DNA from 3 places in the Photobacterium sp. GB-72 genome. Region 1 is predicted to be linked to each of the others. Evidence: riboswitches for the same ligand, from Rfam matches in the RefSeq annotation. Region 1 holds a riboswitch; each other region holds the start of a gene.

Region 1 (7,666 bases):
TCAATAAATTACTTCAATGTGGTTTCTAGCGCTTTTAAGCACAGCGCAACATTTTCACTTCTCGCACCATAGCCCATCAAACCGATACGCCACGCTTTACCTGCCAACGCACCTAAACCTGCTCCGATTTCCAAGTTGTAACGTTGCAGCAACTCATTACGTACCTCAGCATCATCAACGCCTTCAGGGATATAAACCACATTGAGTTGGGGCAAACGTGACATTTCTTCTACCACAAATTGGATCCCAAGCTTTTCAAGCCCTGCTTTAAGCTCTTCATGGACATTTCGATGGCGCTGCCATGCATTTTCTAACCCTTCGTTTTGCAATAATACCAAGGCTTCATGCAACGCATATAAACTGTTTACAGGTGCAGTATGGTGATAGCAACGCTTACCTTCACCACTCCAATAACCTAGCACCAAACTTTGATCTAAAAACCAGCTTTGTACTTTGGTTTTACGTCGTTGGATCTTATCAATCGCCTTTTGAGAAAACGTTAATGGCGATAACCCCGGCGTGCAGGACAAACACTTTTGGCTACCTGAATAAACCGCATCTAATTGCCACTCGTCCACCAGCAAAGGAACACCACCAAGTGATGTCACCGCATCAACAATCGTTAAGCAATCATGTTTACGGGCAATTTCCGCCAATGTTTTCGCATCACTCAATGCGCCGGTTGAGGTTTCGGCATGTACAAAAGCAACAATTTTAATTTCAGGATCGTTTTGTAACGCTTGATCCACTAAATCAGGATCAACCGCCGCCCCCCATTCGTTATCCACAACGATAGCAACACCACCACAACGCTCGACATTTTCCCGCATCCGTTCCCCGAAAACGCCATTACGGCAAACTAGTACTTTATCCCCAGCTTCAACGAGATTAACAAAGCAGGCTTCCATTCCTGCACTACCTGGCGCTGAAACAGCGATAGTAAAGGCATTTTGGGTTTGAAAGGCATATTGCAACAATTGTTTTAATTCATCCATCATACCGATAAATAATGGATCAAGGTGCCCTACCGTAGGACGACTAAGCGCTTGTAATACTTGCGGATAAATATCTGATGGTCCCGGCCCCATGAGGGTTCGATGCGGTGGGATAAAGCTGGTAATTGTCATTCTTTTGCTCCGTAAAGTCATTGTCCCTGTCGATATTTTTATGTGGAACGCGTTGCTATCTATTTTAGAGTATTAGAGCCCTTTCATTGGTGCAAGCGACCTATACCGATCCCATGACACACATTGACGAAATATCATATGTAAATAAATTGTCATATTCCATTTGACAACAGGGTGATGAATCTTATTCAATAAGATGATATTTTATTCAAGCACTTATTATTCAAACAGTACGACTTAAAACGGAAGAGGAGCGTTACCTAGGTATCATAATGACAGGACCCCATCCAATCGCCATTATGAGAGGGAGAGTAACGCCGAGGTATAACTGATTAGGGGATGAGTTATATCGGCTATGAAGGTTGAATCCTTCTAGCTGTCACCAAGGTCAATGATTGACATTGGTGGGGAGCTTCTGGGTGAGTGACTATTCACCTCTTATGCTCTCCTGACAGGATGTCGGGAATACTCCCGAAAAAATAGCCTACCTTGTGATGTGTTTACTATTTAGGGAGAAATTAATTATGGACAAGGCTGCAACACATTCAGATTCACTCACTGTCGCAAAATTTGGCGGTACCAGTGTTGCTGATTACACCGCAATGAGCCGAAGTGCTGCCATTGTTATTGCTAATCCAGACACTAAAATTGTGTTAATCAGCGCCTGCTCTGGTGTCACGAATATTCTGGTAGAACTTGCCAATGGCGTGAGCGATTCAACGACCCGCCAACAGCGCATTCAGACACTGACCCAAACCCACCAAGATGTTCTTGATCAACTTCAGCACCCAGAAAATATTCAAGACGCTATTTACGGCCTACTTGATAACATCGCAACCTTAGCTGAACATGCGGCATCAACAACCTCTGCACAATTGACCGATCAAATTGTTAGCCATGGCGAGCTGCTTTCAACCCATCTTTTTAGTCAAATATTAGTCGAGCTAAACGCCCCAGCTGTACGTGTAGATATTCGTTCCATCATGCGTACTGATGATCAATTTGGTAAAGCGATCCCACAGCCAGAAACAATTAAGCAATTAGCGACTGAGCAATTATTACCACTATTAGACAATAATATCGTGGTATCACAGGGCTTTATTGGATCAAACAGCCAGGGTGTTACGACAACACTTGGTCGTGGGGGAAGTGACTATAGTGCCGCTTTAATCGCAGAAGCCGTAAATGCTAGCACATTAGAGATTTGGACGGACGTACCGGGTTTATACACTACCGATCCACGTATTACATCAGCCGCTAAACCGATCAAAGAGATCAGTTTTAGTGAAGCTTCTGAAATGGCAAACTTTGGTGCTAAAATTTTACACCCATCAACTCTAGTACCAGCTGTTCGTCAACAGATCCCTGTATTTGTTGGTTCATCAAAAGCACCGGAGCAAGGCGGTACTTGGATCCGACAATCCGTTGAAGAAGCGCCACTATTTAGAGCACTCGCATTACGTGCCAACCAAACCATGGTGACACTCACGAGCTTAAATATGTTCCATGCTTATGGCTTTTTAGCCGAAGTCTTTCGTATCTTGGCTGAACATAAAATCTCAGTTGATCTCATCACAACCTCAGAGGTCAGCGTTTCACTGACCTTAGATCAAACTGATACGGGTGGCGGTGCGCCAACGCTTCCGCTTCAAGTCGTTGAAGAATTAAGCCAATTATGTGTGGTTGACGTCGAGCAAGGGCTATCACTGGTTGCACTTATCGGTAACCAAATGAGTGATACGAAAGGCTCAGCAAAAGATATCTTTGGCGCGCTAGAAGATCATAACCTTCGTATGATTTGCTACGGTGCTAGCCCACATAATTTATGTTTCTTAATTAATGAAGATGAAGCTAAAGACGTGGTTCGCACACTGCACGCATCTTTGTTGGAATAAGCTCTTTCTAACTAACCCAAATAAAGTTCCGATAAACAAAAAGGCGCATTGAGCGCCTTTTTTAACGATTGATTAAGCATTAAAGATTTGGGCCTAACCATTTCTCAGCTTCGATCAAATCCCAACCTTTGCGATCAGCATAACTTTCTAACTGATCTTGCTGGATCTGAGCAACCGCAAAGTAACGAGAATCAGGATGTGAGAAATACCATCCCGAAACGGCAGCACCAGGCCACATTGCGTAACTTTCCGTTAGTACCATGCCAGTATTTTTCTCAGCATCAAGTAACTGCCAAATAGCACCTTTTTCGGTATGCTCAGGACATGCGGCGTAACCAGGTGCAGGACGAATACCTTGATACTTTTCTCGGATCAAATCGTCATTATTCAGATTTTCATCAGCTGCATAACCCCAAATATCTTTACGTACCATTTCATGCATACATTCAGCAAAGGCTTCCGCTAATCGATCCGCAACAGCCTGTACCATAATGGCATTGTAATCATCACCTTTTGCTTTAAATTGCTCAGCAATGTCATATTCACCAATCCCACCTGTTACCGCAAAAGCGCCAATCCAATCAGCCTTGCCGCTCTCTTTAGGCGCAATATAGTCAGATAAACAATAGTTAGGACCTTTCGGCTTTTTGGTTTGCTGACGTAAACCATGCAGCACAGTTAAAACATCAGTTCGGCTATCGTCTGTGTACACTTCAATATCATCACCGACATTATTGGCAGGGAATAAACCACACACACCGTTAGCTTTAATCATGCCTGTTTTCTCGATCTCATCTAAGATTTTATTAGCATCATTAAACAACTTAGTCGCTTCTTCACCCACAACTTCATGACGAAGAATCGTTGGGTATTTACCACTTAATGACCACGTCATGAAAAATGGCGTCCAATCGATATACTTACGAATTTCAGCTACAGGGAAATCAGTGAAGGTGTGAACACCGGCTTTTTTCGGTACTGGCGGCGTATAATTTTGCCAATCAATATTAACCGCATTAGCACGTGCTTCTTCTAACGAAATAGGTGCGGTACGTGGTTTCTTACGCGCATGTTGCTCACGTACCACATCGTACTCTTGGTTTAAACGCTCAACAAACGCTGGCTTTTGTTCATCAGACAATAACGCAGAACAAACACCTACTGCGCGTGATGCATTAGATACATACACTACTGGCTGATTGTAGTTTTGCTCAATCTTAACCGCCGTGTGGGCTTTAGAAGTTGTTGCACCACCGATAAGCAAAGGGATATCAAATCCTTGTCGCTCCATTTCTTTGGCAACATGGACCATTTCATCAAGCGATGGCGTGATCAAACCCGACAAGCCAATAATATCGACGTTTTCTTCTTTGGCGACTTTTAGAATTTTATCGCATGACACCATCACTCCAAGATCGATAATCTCGTAGTTATTACATTGCAGTACAACGCCGACTATATTCTTACCAATATCGTGAACATCGCCTTTAACGGTTGCTAGAAGTATTTTACCGTTGGTTTGTCCAGCCTGCTTTTCAGCATCAATATACGGCTCTAAATAGGCAACAGCTTGCTTCATGACTCGAGCCGATTTTACGACTTGCGGTAAGAACATCTTACCTTCACCAAATAGATCACCAACAACGTTCATCCCAGCCATTAATGGCCCTTCGATCACTTCGAGTGGTTTACTGGCTTTCTGACGAGATTCTTCAGTATCTTCAACAATAAATTCGGTTATACCTTTAACTAGCGCATGCTCTAAACGCTTTTCAACTGGCCATCCGCGCCATTCTGCAGCGCTGCGATCTTCTTCAACATTACCGCTATCTCGGTATTTAGCGGCAATGTCTAATAAGCGCTCTGTACTATCATCACGGCGATTAAGCACAACGTCTTCAACCGCATCGCGTAATTCATCAGGCAGATCATCATAAATTGCAAGCTGACCTGCGTTAACAATTCCCATGTCCATACCGTTTTTAAAGCAGTAATACAGGAAAACAGCGTGAATAGCCTCACGTACCGCATTGTTACCACGGAAAGAGAACGAAACATTCGACACCCCGCCTGATACCATGGCATACGGCAGCGTGCGTTTGATATCCCCTACCGCTTCAATAAAATCAACGGCGTAATTGTTGTGCTCTTCAATACCTGTCGCAACAGCAAAAATATTAGGATCAAAAATAATATCTTCAGGTGGAAAGCCGACTTCATCAACCAACACACGATAAGCATTAGTACAAATTTCAATTTTACGTTCGCGAGTATCCGCCTGACCAACTTCATCAAATGCCATTACGATAATCGCTGCACCATAACGACGAAGTAATTTCGCTTGAGTGATAAAGTTTTCTTTACCTTCCTTCATCGAGATAGAGTTAACAACAGGCTTTCCTTGTACACATTTAAGCCCTGCTTCTAACACTTCCCATTTAGAAGAATCGACCATAATAGGCACTTTTGATATTTCGGGCTCGGTAGCACAAAGGTTTAAAAAGCGTACCATTGCAGCCTTCGCATCAAGCATCCCCTCATCCATATTAATATCGATGATTTGAGCCCCAGCCTCTACTTGCTGACGAGCAACCTCTAATGCTTCATCATAAAGCTCTTCTTTGATTAAGCGCTTAAATCGAGCCGAGCCTGTCACATTGGTACGTTCACCAACGTTAATAAATAAGGTATCAGCATCAATCGTTAACGGCTCTAACCCTGATAAACGGCAAGCAATAGGAATATCAGGTAATTGGCGAGGTTTAAGATTTTGAGTCGCTTCATACATGTGGCGGATATGCTCTGGCGTAGTACCACAGCACCCCCCCACCATATTGAGAAAACCACTTTTCGCCCACTCGCGGATATGTTCCGCCATTTCTTCAGCTTCAAGATCATATTCGCCAAAGGCATTAGGTAAACCCGCATTTGGGTGAGCTGAAACAGCACATTCTGAAATACGCGATAACTCTTCAACATACTGACGTAATTCATCAGGCCCAAGCGCACAGTTCAAACCAAAGGAAATAGGTTTAACATGACGTAATGAGTTATAAAACGCTTCCGTTGTTTGTCCAGAAAGAGTACGTCCCGAGGCATCTGTTATGGTGCCTGAAATCATCACTGGTAGTTCAAAACCCAACTCTTCAAAAACCCCTGAAACGGCAAAAGCACAAGCTTTAGCATTCAAGGTATCAAAGATAGTTTCAAGCAAGATAATATCGGCGCCACCTCGAATTAAGGCATGTGTCGATTCAGAATAAGCTTCAACTAGTTCATCAAAGGTAACATTACGATAGCCAGGATCGTTAACATCAGGAGAGATAGAGCAAGTACGGTTTGTCGGTCCTAAAACACCGGCAACAAAACGTGGTTTTTCTGGTGTTTTAGCGGTCCATTCATCAGCAGCAAGACGAGCGAGACGCGCTGCTTCATAGTTAATTTCCGCGCTCAACGATTCCATGTCGTAATCCGCCATCGCAATCGTTGTAGCATTAAAAGTGTTGGTTTCTAGAATATCCGCCCCGGCTTCTAAATACGCGAGGTGAATATCTTTAATCAGCTGGGGTTGGGTTAATACTAAAAGATCATTATTCCCTTTTAGATCAGAATGCCAATCAGCAAATCGTTGACCTCGATAATCATCTTCTTCCAATTTATAACCTTGGATCATGGTGCCCATGCCACCATCAATGATCAGGATTTGCTCTTCCAACCGCTTATGCAGTAATTCCTTGCTGTTTAACACGTCACTACATCCTTATAATCCATTACAGCTTTGTAACATCCTACCACACTTCAATTGGGGATAAAGAAAGCTAAATATAATTTACACAACAAAAGCTTTTCAAAATAAAACAAATTATCAGTAGCCATTAATTACTGATGGTTTTACTATTTCGTCACAAGTTTTCTAACAACCCACCAATCTAGAGGTTACGCATGTCGGTCTATAGCACACTCTGCTTTCTGGCTGCAGCAGCAATGCTTATTGCTTTTGTAAACAGTAAAATAGGTAAGATGCAAACAACCATTGCCATCACTGCCGGATCATTAATCCTGTCACTATTGATCATCATTGCGGGACACAACGGTTGGTTCCATCTTGAAGATGTTGCCGCGACTCAAATCAGCAAAATAAACTTTGAAGATTTCCTATTAAAAGGCATTTTAGGCTTCTTATTATTTGCTGGCGGCTTAGGTATCAAGTTACCCCATCTTGAAGATCAAAAGTGGGAAATTACCGTATTAGCACTGGGCGCCACTTTATTCTCCACCTTTTTTATTGGCTTCAGTTTATGGGGTATCTGCCAGTTAATCGGAATTCAACTAGATCTGATTTACTGTTTACTCTTTGGTGCATTGATTTCCCCTACCGATCCTATTGCTGTATTGGCCATCGTTAAGAAAATGAATGCGCCTCGCCGTATTTCGACTCAAATCGAAGGCGAGTCTTTATTTAATGATGGGTTTGGCCTCGTTATCTTCGTCACCATGTTTACCATTGCTTTTGGTGATACCGCACCAACAGTGATGGGCGTAACCCAGCTATTCTTACAAGAAGCGATTGGTGGCATTGCTTACGGCTTTATTCTTGGTCTAGTTTTCCACTACCTCATTAGCTCAACCAATGATCACTCTATG
Region 2 (7,666 bases), on a different contig from region 1:
CGTCGGGTGACAAAGCGGAATTAGTATGTGAATCAGCGGATTTGATCTATCACCTGCTTGTCCTACTTCAAGATCAAGGTTTATCACTGTCAGATGTGACGAATAAACTGCAAGAGCGTCATAATAAGAAATAATTCAATCGTCAGTTACGATGAAAAAGCCAGCTAAATAAGCTGGCTTTTTGTTTCGCAATAATTACCTGGATAAGATAAAGAGGACTATCCCTATTATCATTAAATAATTAACGACCTAATGCCTCTTTATAATGTAATCGACATACTGATACGTAACGTGCGTTGCCACCAATTTCAACTTGTTCACCATCAGCAATAGCACGACCGGTTTCATCTTGACGGATCACCATGTTTGCTTTGCGACCACAGTGACAAATTGTTTTTAATTCAACTAACTTATCCGCCCACGATAATAAGTAACGACTCCCTTCAAAAAGTTCACCTAAGAAGTCTGTACGTAAGCCGTAACATAAAACCGGAATATCGAGTTTATCGACCACTTCCGTTAATTGATACACCTGCGCTTTAGATAAGAACTGGCATTCATCAATTAATACGCAATCAATTTTACCTTTATCTGATAACGCTTTTAATCGTTCGAATAAATCATCTTCTGCATTAAATAACTCAGCCTCTTCTTCTAAACCAATACGAGAGCTGACTTTACCCACACCAAAGCGATCATCAATCGCAGCAGTAAAAATAACGGGGGTCATTCCTCTTTCGCGATAATTAAACGAGGATTGCAATAATGTGGTCGATTTCCCTGCATTCATTGCAGAGTAATAGAAATACATTTGGGCCATGAGGATTCCCTAGTAATACGATTGGTTTAAAAAAACTGCGCCGATGCTACAGAAATTCACTCACAATGAAAAGTGATAGACTTAACAAGTACACATTAGTTACAAAAAAGCCCATACTCTTTTTCATGAAAAGTGTATGGGCTTAAAAGAACAGAGATAAAATCAGCTTTTTACTGTTGGGACATAAGTACGTCGTGATAACCAAGCAAACAACACACAAACCATAATAAAAGTAATTATAGCCGCGATGAAGGCTACGGGTAATGAATCAGTCATACCTAGCACAAGGAAGCCAATAGTAGAAACAAAGGCGACAGAAACTGCGTAAGGAAGTTGCGTTGCGACATGATCAATATGATGGCAACGTGCCCCCGTTGAAGACAATATTGTAGTATCTGAAATCGGTGAACAGTGATCACCAAATACAGAGCCTGCTAATACTCCCGCTAGCATTGGTAACATCAAGGTAATATCGGTTGCCCCAGCTAAATCACCAGCTATAGGTAACATAATGCCAAACGTGCCCCACGACGTACCTGTAGAAAATGCCATCACGCCTGATAATAAAAATAAGATCATCGGTAATAACATAGGGTTAATATTCCCTTGTACAAGGGTTGATAAATATTGACCCGTTTTCATATCACCAATAACGCTACCAATACTCCACGCGAATAATAAAATTAAAATCGCACCAAACATGGATTTAGCACCAATCCATAATGTGCGAATAACTTCATTAAATGCAATACGCTGGCGAATGACTGGAATAATCGCAGCAACTAAGCCAAATAAACCACCAAGACAAAGTGACTTACCGACATCAGTATTTTCAAACGCACCTAGCAGAGCAAAAGATTTACCATCTGCTGCTAATGCTTGATAGCCTGTAAAAACCATAAAAAAGAACGTGGCAAATATTAAAATAACAATCGGCCAAATTAAATCGCCAACTTTACCTTTCGTACTTTCAACAATTTCTAATTCGTCAGTTAAATCTTTTGCTTGTTCATCAACATCACCGCCTTCATCAAAACCACGGCCATGCATTGCTGCCATCTCATGTTTTTTCATTGGTCCAATATCCCATTGGAACCAAGACACAACAAAAACCATAGCTAAAGCAAAAATAGCATAGAAGTTCATTGGCGCTAGCGTTAAAAAGGCACTTAAAGGTGTATATTCTGTTACTCCATGCGTAACTAAAATACCGCCAATTAACGTAATTATATACGCACCCCAACTCGATGCCGGCATTAGAACGCACATTGGAGCGGCTGTTGAATCCAATATATAAGCCAATTTAGAACGAGATACATAATAGCGATCCGTTACAGGACGAGCGATAGAACCCACCGCTAAACTATTAAAGTAATCATCAACAAAAATAAACACGCCTAAAAAGGCAGCAAGCAGTTTCGCGCCCCTTTTCGTTTTAATTTTTGTTTGTGCCCATGCAGCAAATGCACGAGTACCACCAGACAATGTTAACAATGCTGTCGTCATGCCTAATATAATGAGGAATAAAACAATACTCATATTCCAGGTATTAATACCACCATCAGATATGAATAAGTTTTGTATAGTGCCTCCTAAATAAGAAGCTGAATGGTTAAATGAAAAGTCATTTAAGTAAAGTGCTCCTAATACGATACCCGCACCAAGAGAAACTAACACACGCCGAGAAAGTATCGCTAACCCTAACGCAACAATAGGAGGAATAATGGATACTAATGAATGGGAGTAATCTACTAAATTCATGATCTCAAAGACAACCGAATTAGGTTGGAGATCTACTGGATAACATGGCGGTTAACCATATTTGAAGAACGTCTTGGCTCTTCTCTTTTCACAGTAGCGCTCCATAGTGAATATGATTATATACTATGGCAGTGTTGCACTTATTCAATACAACCCCAGAAAAAGGATTTGACGTCACTCTTACTTCGGCATTAGCTCCTTTCATTAACCGTCATTGGTTTCACCCTCTTGTTAATTACTATTAGATAACGCGCCTCTACCTTACATCAAGGTTGCGATTATTCTACGTAATGTTTCATTATTTGCAACAACATCACATGAAACATTTAACAACAGAAAAAATAACATTGCTTTATAAATATAATCTTATCTAAGTATAGCTTCACTCATTAAATATTATGAACCTACGAGCAGATATGTTTCATTTTGTAACCATTTAAACATCTATTAAGCATAAATCCGATATTCGTATTTTTATAAAAATACGAATATCGCTATTATTAACAATTAACAATAAAGAATGTTTAAAGTGTTTTGACATAATGAATAAAAGCATTACTATTGTAATAAATGATTCGACACTGCTATTATTATTTACAGTTAGTTAAAAATAACAGGAAATATAAAAATGTCTGATGCAATGAAAGCACTTTTAAACCTTCGTAGTCTTCGTGCACTTTCTCGTGAATATACTTTAGAGCAACTAGAAGAAGCTTTAGAGAAATTAACTACCGTTGTTCAAGAACGTGCTGAAGCTGAAGAAGAAGAACAAGCAAAAGAAAATGAGCGTAATGAAAAACTAGCTCAATACCGTGAAATGCTATTAGCTGATGGTATCGACCCTGAAGAATTGTTAGCAAGCCTTTCAAAAGCACCAAAAGCAAAACGTGCTGCACGTCCAGCTAAATATAAATTCATCGATGAAAACGGTGAAGAAAAAACGTGGACAGGCCAAGGCCGTACACCAAGCGCGCTTAAGCAAGCACTTGAAAATGGTAAATCTTTAGAAGAATTTGAAATCTAATTTCATTTCCTACCATATATTTAGAAAGCTCAACTTAGTTGGGCTTTTTTTATACTGTCATGAACCAAGAATTATAGACATCAATCTAAACAACGCTGTTTTCGAATTGCTTAAAGATATGTCTAGGCAAATATTTATTCGCTTTTAAATATAGAAAACACATATCAAAATAAAAAGTCAGGCAGTAGTGCCTGACTTTCAATACAGATAACCTTTTATTATTGGTTATAGCTATTAGATACGATCAGCAAGATGGCTGACAGCTAAAGCAAAATAATGAGAACGATTCCATTTCATTAATGTTTGGTAATTACCATAAACAAGGTAAGCACGCCCATGTTCGTCATCAGGTTGAATTAACCATGCATCAATGTCTTCTTTGGGTAAATTCCCACCACTCATAGTACGAACACCGAGTGTTTGCCATTGTGCTAGTGTTTTGGTTTTTTCTACACCCGTACCTTTTAAATCGGGCGATAATGATGATGGGATCTTAACTTGACGTCCCCAAGTATATTTATCATTCCAACCTGATTTTTTTAGGTAATTCGCTGCAGATGCAAAAACATCCGCTTTAGTATTCCAAATATCAGCTTTACCATCATTATTACCATCAACCGCAAAGGTTAAATAAGATGTTGGCATAAATTGGCATTGACCCATCGCCCCTGCCCATGATCCTTTCATCTCATCAATCGTAATATGTCCTTCTTGAAGGATTTGTAATGCCGCCATCACTTGTTTACGAAATAATGCTTCACGACGACCTTCATAAGCCAACGTGGTTAATGCTTCAACAACATGGTAATTACCTTGTAATTTACCAAAGTTACTTTCAACCCCCCACAACGCAACAATAAAACGTGGTTGTACGCCGTATTCTTTACCTATCCGATCTAATGTTGTTTTATTCTCTTGATATAAACGACGTGCTTGTTTTACTTTCCAGTCAGGTACAGCGCGTGGAATATATTGATCTAATGTTAACTTTTTCTCAGGTTGGTTTTTATCTGCTTTTACTGCACGATGAGTAAATGTAATGCCTTTAAAAGCTGAATCGAGAATAGGCTCAGAAATACCATTACTACGCGCTTCTGCTTTTAATTTATTTATATATGCGTTAAACCCTTCATCAGCAGCAAAAGCTGTTGAGGAAATCCCTAGTCCTAAGGCCACAACGGCCGATATAAAACGCTTATGCATAATAACCTTAATTAGCTCTGCCGGCTTTCTCGGCTTTATATTGATCCAATAAATTTGTTACTGGCGGTGGAACTTGAAGATAGAAACCAACGGTCTTTAATGCTTCTTTTACTTTTTCAACATCGGCCAAGGCTAACTTTCTTCCTTCTAACTTTATCACCATAACAAATTGCGGTTTACCAAATGTATTCATTAATACTTCAGGCACATCGGAGAAATCATCTTTCTTATTTACATATAAATATGTGTTATCTTTTTTTAAGCTTTTATAGATTGCACACAACATTTCAATTCACCTATTTGTTAAAGCTTATTCTTTCAGACAGCTATTTTAACGTATCATTCCCCGTTGGTTTATTTTTCCCCCTACAGGATGAGACTTTTGTCTGAATTTCCCATGTCAAAGCAAGGATAACTTGCCCCTAACTGCTCGGGAATATACCATGCTAGTACCTTTGTGATAATCAACAAGAATGGTTAATTTAAACATTAACCATAATAAATACCATGACCAAGACGACTGAACTTAAAGGGAGCTCATTTACGCTCTCTGCGCTTCATTTAATTGATGGTGATATCAAAAAAGCGACCGATCACCTAAAAGAAAAAATTGAACTCGCACCTAATTTCTTTGCATCAGCTCCCGTTGTTATCGATATCTCTAATGCAGGCAAAGATATTAATTTTGAGCAATTAAAACGAGCAATTGTCGACGCGGGCATGATCCCTGTAGGTATCAGCGGTTGTAAAGAACAAGCGTTACAAAATCAAGCAAAATCTGCTGGATTTGCTATTATGAATGCCGCACGCACGGTGAAAGAAAAAACAACAGTAGAATCTACTGAGGCTGAGCCATCTTCTCAGCCAGTTCAAGGCCGAGAGTCCGCACTTATCATTCGCACTCCTGTTCGTTCTGGTCAACAGATTTATGCTAAAAATCGTGACCTTGTCATTCTCAACCATGTGAGTGCGGGCGCTGAAATTATTGCTGATGGTTGCATTCATATTTACGGTACGTTACGTGGTCGAGCATTAGCTGGAGCCAACGGAGACCTAGAAGCGACAATTTTCTGTCAGAACTTGCAATCTGAACTAATTTCAGTTGCAGGAAACTACTGGCTAAGTGATAACATTCAGGATGAGTTCTGGGGCAAGGGTGTTGTAATTTCAATTACTGATAATACGCTTAGCATCGAGCACCTTGCTTTATAAAAGTTTTAATAAGGAATTTAGTAAATGGCACGAATTATCGTTGTTACTTCAGGTAAAGGCGGCGTTGGTAAAACAACCTCAAGCGCAGCCATTGCATCTGGTCTAGCATTATGCGGTAAAAAAACGGCGGTTATCGATTTTGATATTGGTCTACGTAACCTTGATCTCATTATGGGTTGTGAGCGACGTGTCGTTTATGACTTTGTGAACGTTATCAACGGCGAAGCAAATCTGAACCAAGCATTAATTAAAGATAAGCGTGTTGATAACCTTTTTGTTTTACCTGCATCTCAGACTCGTGATAAAGACGCACTCTCTCGTGAAGGTGTTGAGCGTGTTTTAAATGACTTGGATAAAATGAATTTTGATTTCATTATCTGTGATTCTCCAGCAGGTATTGAAACTGGTGCTTTAATGGCACTTTACTTTGCTGATGAAGCGATTGTAACAACGAATCCTGAAGTCTCTTCTGTTCGCGACTCTGATCGTATTTTAGGTATTCTAGATTCTAAGTCTCGCCGAGCAGAAGATGGTAAAGACGCAGTTAAACAACACTTACTACTAACACGCTATAACCCGACACGTGTAACGCAAGGTGAAATGCTAAGCGTTCAAGATGTTGAAGAAATTTTACACATCCCTCTTTTAGGTGTTATTCCTGAAAGCCAAGCTGTGCTAAACGCATCTAACAAGGGTGAGCCCGTTATTTTCGATAAAGAATCTGATGCTGGCATTGCTTATGAAGATACAGTAGCACGCTTATTGGGTGAGGAACGCCCATTTAAATTCTTAGAGGAAGAGAAGAAAGGCTTCCTAAAACGCTTATTTGGAGGCTAACTTTATATGGCACTGCTCGAGTTTTTCCGCCCGAAAAAGACGAAAACAGCGAATGTAGCAAAGGAAAGGTTACAGATTATTGTCGCTGAACGTCGTAGTGCTGGACAACCGGCTCCAGCCTACCTACCCCAGCTAAAACAAGATATTTTAGATGTGATCAGTAAGTACGTTCAAATCGACCCAAATCAAGTGTCTGTGAACCTTGATCATAAAGAGGAAGATTTATCCGTACTCGAACTTAACGTGACGTTACCTGACGAAGAACGTTAATACAAAAAAACCCGCAGATGGCGGGTTTTTTCTTTTAGGACGTAGTAATCAATTAGGCTTTTTCGTCTAATAACTTTAATACACGTTGCTCAAATAAATCACAACGCCAGTTTTTCAACATTTCAGGACGTTTTTCATCTTGACGCTGATACTTCCATGCCCAAGATAATACTTGGTGGATCTGCTTTTTAGAAGCTAAGAACTCAGGCGCTAAACCTGTCTCTTTTTCAACATCTGTTACTACGTCTTTGATGGATTTTACCATCTGCTTATAATGTGGGAAATCAACCAAACGCTCTATTTTCGCGGGATAATCTTGCGCTGCAATACGATCGCAATCATGCACCATTTTCAATAAACGGTTACCGTGACGTTGGATCTCCATTGGCTCAAAATCTGCTTTCTCAAGCTCAGCTCGTGATTTAATATTAAAACGCGCTAATTTCCATAAATGTAATTCTTTGACAATGAAGTTTAATGCGATATCCCGTTTCTGCGCTTCACGTACTCGCCAAGCTGCAACTTTTTGCAAAACAGCA
Region 3 (7,666 bases), on a different contig from region 1:
CAGCAATTGCAGCAAGTCTAAATAATGTTGATACTTTCCAATTAGCGAACGCTTTACGACTAATTAAGTAAAAAACGATCACAGAAATTGTCGATAGGCTCCATAAATAACCAATCGTATCAGAGTTTAGCCCCTGTTCTTTCCAGTAGACGGTACTGAAGAAATAATAACCACCATGGCTTCCCTCTAACAAAGAAGCGACCAATAAAAATAATAGTGTCTCTTTACAACATAAGACTTTGAAAATATTCTTTCTTTTTTGCTCATCATGGTGGCATACCATAGGTACTGCTGGCTTCATTAGCGTACCTAGTAATGTTGCACCCAAGCCAATAGCTCCCATGATTGGTACAGAACTGACACCAAAGTTCTGAACAACCCATCCCATACAAGCTGACGCAACCGTTAATGCAACCGCTCCCCATAAGCGAGTGTAGCCATAATCGAGTCGATCATCTCGAGCATAGTGATTTGATATCGCATCCGAAATCGCTACCGCAGGACCAATTGCTAAATTAAATAACACGAGTAGTAATGCAAGTACCCAAAATGTTGGCGTAATCGTACCTATCCAGATAAACGCAATAAAGCCGAGCAAGCTTAAAAACATTGACCAACGAAGGAACGGTATGAGATGCCCAACCTTGTGAAATAAAGGTGTTAATGTAAAGTTGATCACACAGCGAGCGGCAAGTCCAAAACCGATCAGCATCCCGATATCGGCATCTGAAATCCCTAATTTTTCTAACCATAATCCTCTAAAGGGTAAATACACCCCATACGAGAACCAGAACATAAATTGATACGTGGACATCCATACTGATGGTCGACAATTAAGCATTCGTACGATTACTCCTTTCAATGTTTGAGTAACAGTAACGAAAATAGTTATCATTAACAATTTGAAGAAATACCAAAAAATAATTAAAAACAGCCACATCACATGACTGCTTTTAGAATAAACTGAAAAATATTTTGATTTATTCCTTTAATTTCTGATGTTTTCTTAAAACAGATGTTGCGAAAATGTAAAATAATCTATCTTTATAAATGTGCGTCTATATTACGACTTCTATAAATAAGATAAAAAGGGAGATGAGCATGTCTTTAATCCTATCCATTAAGCGGTTTTTGTTTGTGGTTTTAGTTGTAACTCCCCTCGTTTCATCAGCCGATGAAATGACACCGAAACAACAATTTGAGATCGGGAAACAAAAAGCCCTTGTTTGTATGACATGCCATGGTGTCGATGGTATTTCAGCAACGGATACCTATCCCAACTTACAAGGCCAAAAGCAGCAATATTTGGTCGCTGCACTTAAAGCATACAAACAGAATCAACGTGTTGATGGTTTAGCGATATTAATGCAGGGTTATGCTAAAGATTTAAGTGATCAAGATATGAAGGATCTCGCGTATTACTTTAGTACCGTAAAAACAGATACCAGCCATCAATCACAATAAACGGCATTACTTGCTAAGGTTATGACGATGGATACTCAGTATAATTATAAAATCGTTAAGTACTTTATGATCGCGAGTGTTAGTTGGGCGTTCATAGCTATGTTAATTGGTGTTATTTTAGCTGCGCAACTTTATTGGCCTGCCCTTAACCTCGATTCTGAATACTTTCAATTTGGTCGTCTCCGTCCATTGCATACTAATGGCGTCATTTTTGGCTTTGTCGTCAATCTTTTAATGGGAACGTCCTTTTATATTGTTCAACGCACCTGTAAAACACCGCTATATAATAACACTGCTGCTTGGTCTGTCTTTTGGGGTTGGCAATTTATCCTTCTTCTTGCCCTTATTACCCTGCCATTAGGTTTTACTACCTCAAAAGAGTACGCCGAACTTGAATGGCCAATTGATGTCTTAATTGCTGTTATCTGGGTGATGTACGCCATTGTGTTTTTTATGACAGTCGCCAAACGTACCGTTCATCATATCTTTGTTGCTAACTGGTTTTACGGCGCGTTTATTATTGTTATTGCGATGATTTTTATTGCTAACAATCTCGAATTGCCCGTCACGATGTGGAAATCTTACTCTATTTACTCAGGGGCTGAAGATGCTATCGTGCAATGGTGGTGGGGACATAATGCGGTTGGTTTCTTATTAACCGCTGGCATCATTGGTATGAACTACTATTTCATTCCCAAAATTGCCGAGCGCCCTATTTACTCTTATCGCTTATCTGTTATTCACTTTTGGGGCTTAGTCGGCTTTTATACTTGGGCTGGTACGCACCATCTTATTTATTCTTCTGTGCCAGATTGGTTACAAAATCTCGGCATTGTGATGTCGTTAATTTTATGGCTTCCCTCATGGGGTGGCGCGTTTAATAGCATCATGACCTTGCTCAATAATAAGCAGAAACTTAAGCACGATTACATTATGTGGTTTTTCTTCTCTGCCATTGTTTACTACGCGCTAGCGACTTTTGAAGGGCCATTATTAGCCATTCGTTGGTTTAATATGATTGCACATAATACCGATTGGATCATCGGTCATGTGCATTCAGGAGCCCTAGGTTGGGTTGGCATGTCTGCCATTGCCGTATTTTATTACTTTATTCCTCGTTTATATGGTCACGAGCAATTGTGGTCAAATCGTTTAGTTAAATGGCATTTCTGGTTTGCGCATATTGGGATAGTACTTTATGCCGTTGCACTGTGGATAGCTGGAATTGGACAAGGCTATATGTGGCTAAAAGAAGATGCTAATGGCTCTCTTAGCTATAGTTTTGTCGAAGCGATGAACTTCAGTGCACCGTGGATGTTAGTTCGCTTTATCGGTGGTGCGTTGTTTGTGTTAGGTATAATTTTAATGATTTATAACCTATACAGAACGCTAAAACAGCCAAAACCTAGATCAGTTAAGCATCAAAATGCAGCAACAGAAAAGGTAGATACTCATGATTAATAAAGATTTTACCTCATCTGTAGTGATCCTTATTGTTGCAACAACTTTGGTTGCTGCCTTTTCATTCTTAGTATGGGTACTTCCTGCTTTTTTTTACCAAGATAAGTTAATTGCTGAATCAAGCGCGAAACCATTAACCGCATTAGAAGTTGCTGGGCGTGATATTTATATCAGTGAAGGTTGCCATACTTGTCATACCATGATGGTACGTCCATTAAATGCAGAAATTAAACGTTATGGACGATATAGCCGAGAAAGTGATGATATTTATGAACATCCCAATTTATGGGGTTCAAAACGTACTGGACCTGATCTCACTAATTTAGGTCGAAAATATTCTGATCAATGGCACATCATTCACCTAAGAAACCCTCGTGATGTTGTACCAACTTCGATTATGCCCTCTTATCCTTGGCTCTTTGAACAAGTACTTGATGGTGAAGATATTGATGCAAAACTAATTGCATTACGTACGCTTGGTGTTCCTTACACTGATAAGGAAATTAAACAGGCACGATTAGAAGTAAAAGGTAAAACCAAGGCACAGGCATTAATCGCCTATCTACAAAGTCTGGGACAAGATCAAGGAGTACGACCATGAGTACTTTTTGGAGTGGTTGGGTCATTATCCTAACCCTTATTTTTCTCGCAATTATGATCGTCGTTGTTGCGTACTACTGGAAGAAAAACAGTGCAGCCAACGCTAATCGAACCGTCGATAGCTTTGATGGTATCGATGAAAACGATGCCGCCGTACCAAACCTTTTACTTCTTTCTTATCTTCTCGCTTTCATTATCGCTGCCGTTTTTTTGGTGCTCTATCCTGGCATGGGAAACTGGCAAGGACTCATGAAGTGGCAATCAAGTAGTGAAGCGGCTTCAACCTCTACTACTTCATTAGCCAAACAAATTAGCCAAGTACCTAATAGTGATACATCATTTCAAGCATTAAGTACCTCGCCTGAAATTGTGGTCGCTGGGCGTGCTTTATTTCAAACCCATTGTGCGGCTTGTCATTTAAATCAAGCACAAGGTCAGCTTCATTTCCCTAATTTAAGTGATACCGTTTGGCTTTATGGTGGTAGTGATGAGGCGATCCATCATTCGATTGTTAAAGGTCGTAACGGAGTCATGGCTGGTTGGAAAGATATTCTGACTGAAGAAGAAATTGAGAATGTTTCATATTATGTCGCTTCACTTGAAAAAAATCGCATTATCTCAGAGCCAGCGGTCAAGCTTGAACTCGGTAAAACCGTATTTGATGCTAACTGTACGGCTTGTCATGGCAGTAATGCAAAAGGTAATACTGCGATTGGTGCGCCAAATCTAACCGATAATATCTGGCTTCACGATGGCAGCGTTGAAGGTATTATTTCAACGGTAAAATATGGCTTGAACAATCTCATGCCTGCTTTTGAAGAGCAACTCAGCGATAGCGAAATTCAAGCATTAGGGGCTTATATTCGCCACCAAGGAAATAGACAAAACGAGAAACTCGCAGCACTTGATCCGGATATGGTTAGTAAAGGGCAATACCTTGCTTATGCAGGAGATTGTATTGCTTGTCACACTGGTGAAGGTGGCGAACCATTTGGTGGCGGTTTAGGATTTTTAACGCCATTTGGCACGCTTTATTCTACCAATATTTCAGCACATCCAACCTATGGTATTGGGGATTACACCTACGATGAATTTTATGATGCGCTACATAAAGGTAAAGGCAAACATGGCTACCTATATCCAGCGATGCCCTACTCGTCTTATCAATATGTGACAGATGAAGACACCCAAGCACTTTGGGCTTACATGCAATCGCTTAATTTTGTGAATACTCGTAATGAAGAAAACAAGATGATGTTCCCAAGTAATATCCGGTTAGGACTACTTGGTTGGAATATTGCCTTTCTTAATACCGACCCTTTGCAATACCCAGCAGATGCCACCGAACAATGGAAACGGGGTAAATATTTAACCATGGGGTTAGGCCATTGTTCGGAATGTCATACTCCACGTAACGTTGCACAAGCCTTGATAGAAAAAGAGCTATTCCAAGGTAATTTGATTGATGGCTGGAAAGCCCCAAATATTACCGCAACAGAGCTATATCAAGATCGTTGGGATGTAAAAACACTAACCGACTTTTTAAAAACGGGTCATTCAGATAAAGGAACCGCATTTGGTGGTATGGCGGAAGTGGTACAAAACAGTACCCGTTTCTTGACAGAACAAGACGTCGCAGCCATTGCGGAATACTTGATCACTGGCGATAAATATAACGAGTTAGATAGCTCGGTTCCTCAGCTTAACCCACCAGGCTTTGGTGACTTGGTGCCAGCCAATGTTGATATTCAAACCGTTGAGCTAAAACCGTTAAGTAGCAACGATCCTGAAAACGAAGCCAAACTATATGGTGTGTATGTGCAAACCTGTGGTGCATGCCATGGTAAAGACGGTAAAGGTAGGAAAGGGATCGCCCCTACGCTGCTTAACAACGGGATAATTATGCACAGTGATCCTTACGATACGATTGCCGTTACCATTCGTGGTTTATCGCCAAACTTCATGGAACAAGACAGTAACTTTATGCCTATGAGTAGCTTTAACTCGGTGCTCAGTGATGCCAACCTTGCGAAATTAATTAGCTTTGTCCGCGATAAGTTAGGTGATAGAACTGTACCTGTTACACCACAAGAAGTAGCAGAGGTAAGAAAAGATTTAATTAAAGGTGGCTATGCTGGGAATATACACTCCATGACAACACCAGAACAAAATCAGCCCAATAGCATAACAGAATGAGCGATTATCTAAATGGAATATATCGCTACTAATTGGTTAACATGCCATCAACAGTAACAATATTTACAATTAATATGCATTTTCTGTCTGCTTTTTATTGCCTAAGCAAAATTAATAGGTATCATCAAATTTCAATCCTTTGAGTAGAGGCGCGCTGCCTAAAAGTATCCGGATGGAGGGTGACACCTTTGAAGTCTGGGGAAAGGAGTCGGCGCCGAAGTGTTTGTTGTGTCGTCAACAATCGCTGGGTCTGCATTAAATAAGTGCAGAACTGCCATAGTTATTTTGTCTATGGAGCGCTACCCTAAGGGATACGAAGAAGTATTTTTTCTCCTGAAATCTGTTTCTCTATCCTTTCGGTAGATCTCCACCTAATATAGGTGTTTAAGAGATCCATGAATCTAGTTCAATATTCTGACTCCCTGCTATCTGTTGTACCACCCTTACTGGCGGTTGTTTTAGCAATCACTACACGACGTGTATTGTTATCACTTGGCCTTGGTATTGTTGCAGGCGCAATCCTTCTTAATGATTACAGCCCTTTAGCGGCGCTTCAATATATCGTAAATAAAGTTGTAGGCCTTGTTTGGGCAGACGGTGCTGTAAATAGCGGTAACGTTAATATGATCATCTTTATGCTTTTGCTCGGTGGTTTGATCAGCTTAATGACGGCAACAGGTGCCACTAAAGCATTTGCTGAATGGGGTGTTCGTCGCTGTAAAGATCGCCGTAGCGCAAATATGCTAACGGGTTTAATGGTTTTTGCTTTCTTTATTGATGACTTTTTCCATAGCTTATCTGTGGGGCCTATTTGTCGCCCAGTAACAGATCGCTTCAATATCTCACGTGCAAAGCTTGCTTATTTACTTGATTCAACGGCTGCACCTGTTTGTGTTATCACGCCAATTTCTTCTTGGGGTGCTTACATTATTGCTATTCTTAGCGGTATTTTAGTAACAAACCATATTACCGATATCAGTGCTATTTCATTGTTTGTTCAAATGATCCCAATGAACTTATACGCCGTGTTTACGCTATTAATGGTTATCGTTGTTATTTTCTTCCAACTTAACATTGGTCCAATGCGTCAACACGAAGCATGGGCAGAAGAAGGTAAGCTATGGGATGAATCTAAAGGCCACCCTAAAGGTTTAGAGATCACGACTGAGTCTGAAGGCCAAGGTACTATGATTGATATGGTATTGCCTATTCTGACACTGACAGTCTCAAGCGTTATCTTTATGATCATCAGTGGTGCTGAAGTATTAAGCGCAAAAGGCGAGGCTTTTAGCTTAATTGCTTCTTTAGAGCATACCGATCTAGGTGCTTCATTGGTTAATGCATCTTTATGTAGCCTAGCTGTTTCTATTCTTCTAGCTTTACGTTTAAAGCTGCCACGTAAGACTTGGTTAACTGCGGCACCTCAAGGTGTACAAGCGATGATCCCTGCAATCATTATTCTACTTTTTGCATGGACGATCGGTACTGTTGTGAGTGATATGTCTACAGGCCAATACCTAGCCTCTTTAACAAAAGGGGGGTTCCCAACGGAATTACTACCAGCATTAGTCTTCATCCTTTCATGTGCAATGTCATTTGCGACAGGTACAAGCTGGGGCACGTTCGGTATTATGTTGCCACTTGCTGGTGATATGGCGGTAGCAAGTGATGCTCACCTATTAATGCCGATGTTATCTGCAGTACTTGCAGGTTCGGTATTTGGTGATCACAGCTCACCTATTTCAAGCACAAGTATCTTGTCTGCAACAGGTGCAGGTAGTCACCATATGGATCACGTTATGACTCAGCTTCCTTATGCTATTACTGTCGCTTTTGGCGCACTATTAGGTTATTTGGCAATGGGTATCTTATCTTCAACAATTGCGGGTATTGCAGTAAGCTCTGTTTGGTTCCTTGCATGTTGTACGATTCACCTACGTCGTCA

Evidence for each region. Region 1 has a riboswitch for lysine ahead of lysC (lysine-sensitive aspartokinase 3). Riboswitches for the same ligand answer to the same signal wherever they lie in the genome.
Region 2: another riboswitch for lysine. It lies ahead of C9J40_RS02025 (Na+/H+ antiporter NhaC family protein); the one in region 1 lies ahead of lysC (lysine-sensitive aspartokinase 3).
Region 3: another riboswitch for lysine. It lies ahead of C9J40_RS11545 (Na+/H+ antiporter NhaC family protein); the one in region 1 lies ahead of lysC (lysine-sensitive aspartokinase 3).

Annotation. Positions count from the first base shown of each region.
Region 1 covers NZ_PYNV01000004.1:2,127-9,792, reverse strand. The annotation lists gene C9J40_RS06670 (alanine--glyoxylate aminotransferase family protein) at 9-1,127, opposite strand; lysine riboswitch at 1,366-1,550, shown strand; gene lysC (lysine-sensitive aspartokinase 3) at 1,652-3,022, shown strand; gene metH (methionine synthase) at 3,102-6,770, opposite strand; gene C9J40_RS06655 (sodium:proton antiporter) at 6,965-7,666, shown strand, end outside.
Region 2 covers NZ_PYNV01000001.1:468,171-475,836, forward strand. The annotation lists gene hisIE (bifunctional phosphoribosyl-AMP cyclohydrolase/phosphoribosyl-ATP diphosphatase HisIE) at 1-134, shown strand, start outside; gene C9J40_RS02020 (thymidine kinase) at 242-820, opposite strand; gene C9J40_RS02025 (Na+/H+ antiporter NhaC family protein) at 983-2,581, opposite strand; lysine riboswitch at 2,668-2,848, opposite strand; gene C9J40_RS02030 (H-NS family nucleoid-associated regulatory protein) at 3,210-3,605, shown strand; gene C9J40_RS02035 (lytic transglycosylase domain-containing protein) at 3,840-4,808, opposite strand; gene C9J40_RS02040 (YcgL domain-containing protein) at 4,816-5,094, opposite strand; gene minC (septum site-determining protein MinC) at 5,316-6,020, shown strand; gene minD (septum site-determining protein MinD) at 6,045-6,857, shown strand; gene minE (cell division topological specificity factor MinE) at 6,864-7,127, shown strand; gene rnd (ribonuclease D) at 7,180-7,666, opposite strand, start outside.
Region 3 covers NZ_PYNV01000009.1:39,090-46,755, reverse strand. The annotation lists gene C9J40_RS11570 (3-phenylpropionate MFS transporter) at 1-841, opposite strand, end outside; gene C9J40_RS11565 (cytochrome c) at 1,102-1,464, shown strand; gene ccoN (cytochrome-c oxidase, cbb3-type subunit I) at 1,492-2,925, shown strand; gene ccoO (cytochrome-c oxidase, cbb3-type subunit II) at 2,918-3,526, shown strand; gene ccoP (cytochrome-c oxidase, cbb3-type subunit III) at 3,523-5,721, shown strand; lysine riboswitch at 5,858-6,031, shown strand; gene C9J40_RS11545 (Na+/H+ antiporter NhaC family protein) at 6,117-7,666, shown strand, end outside.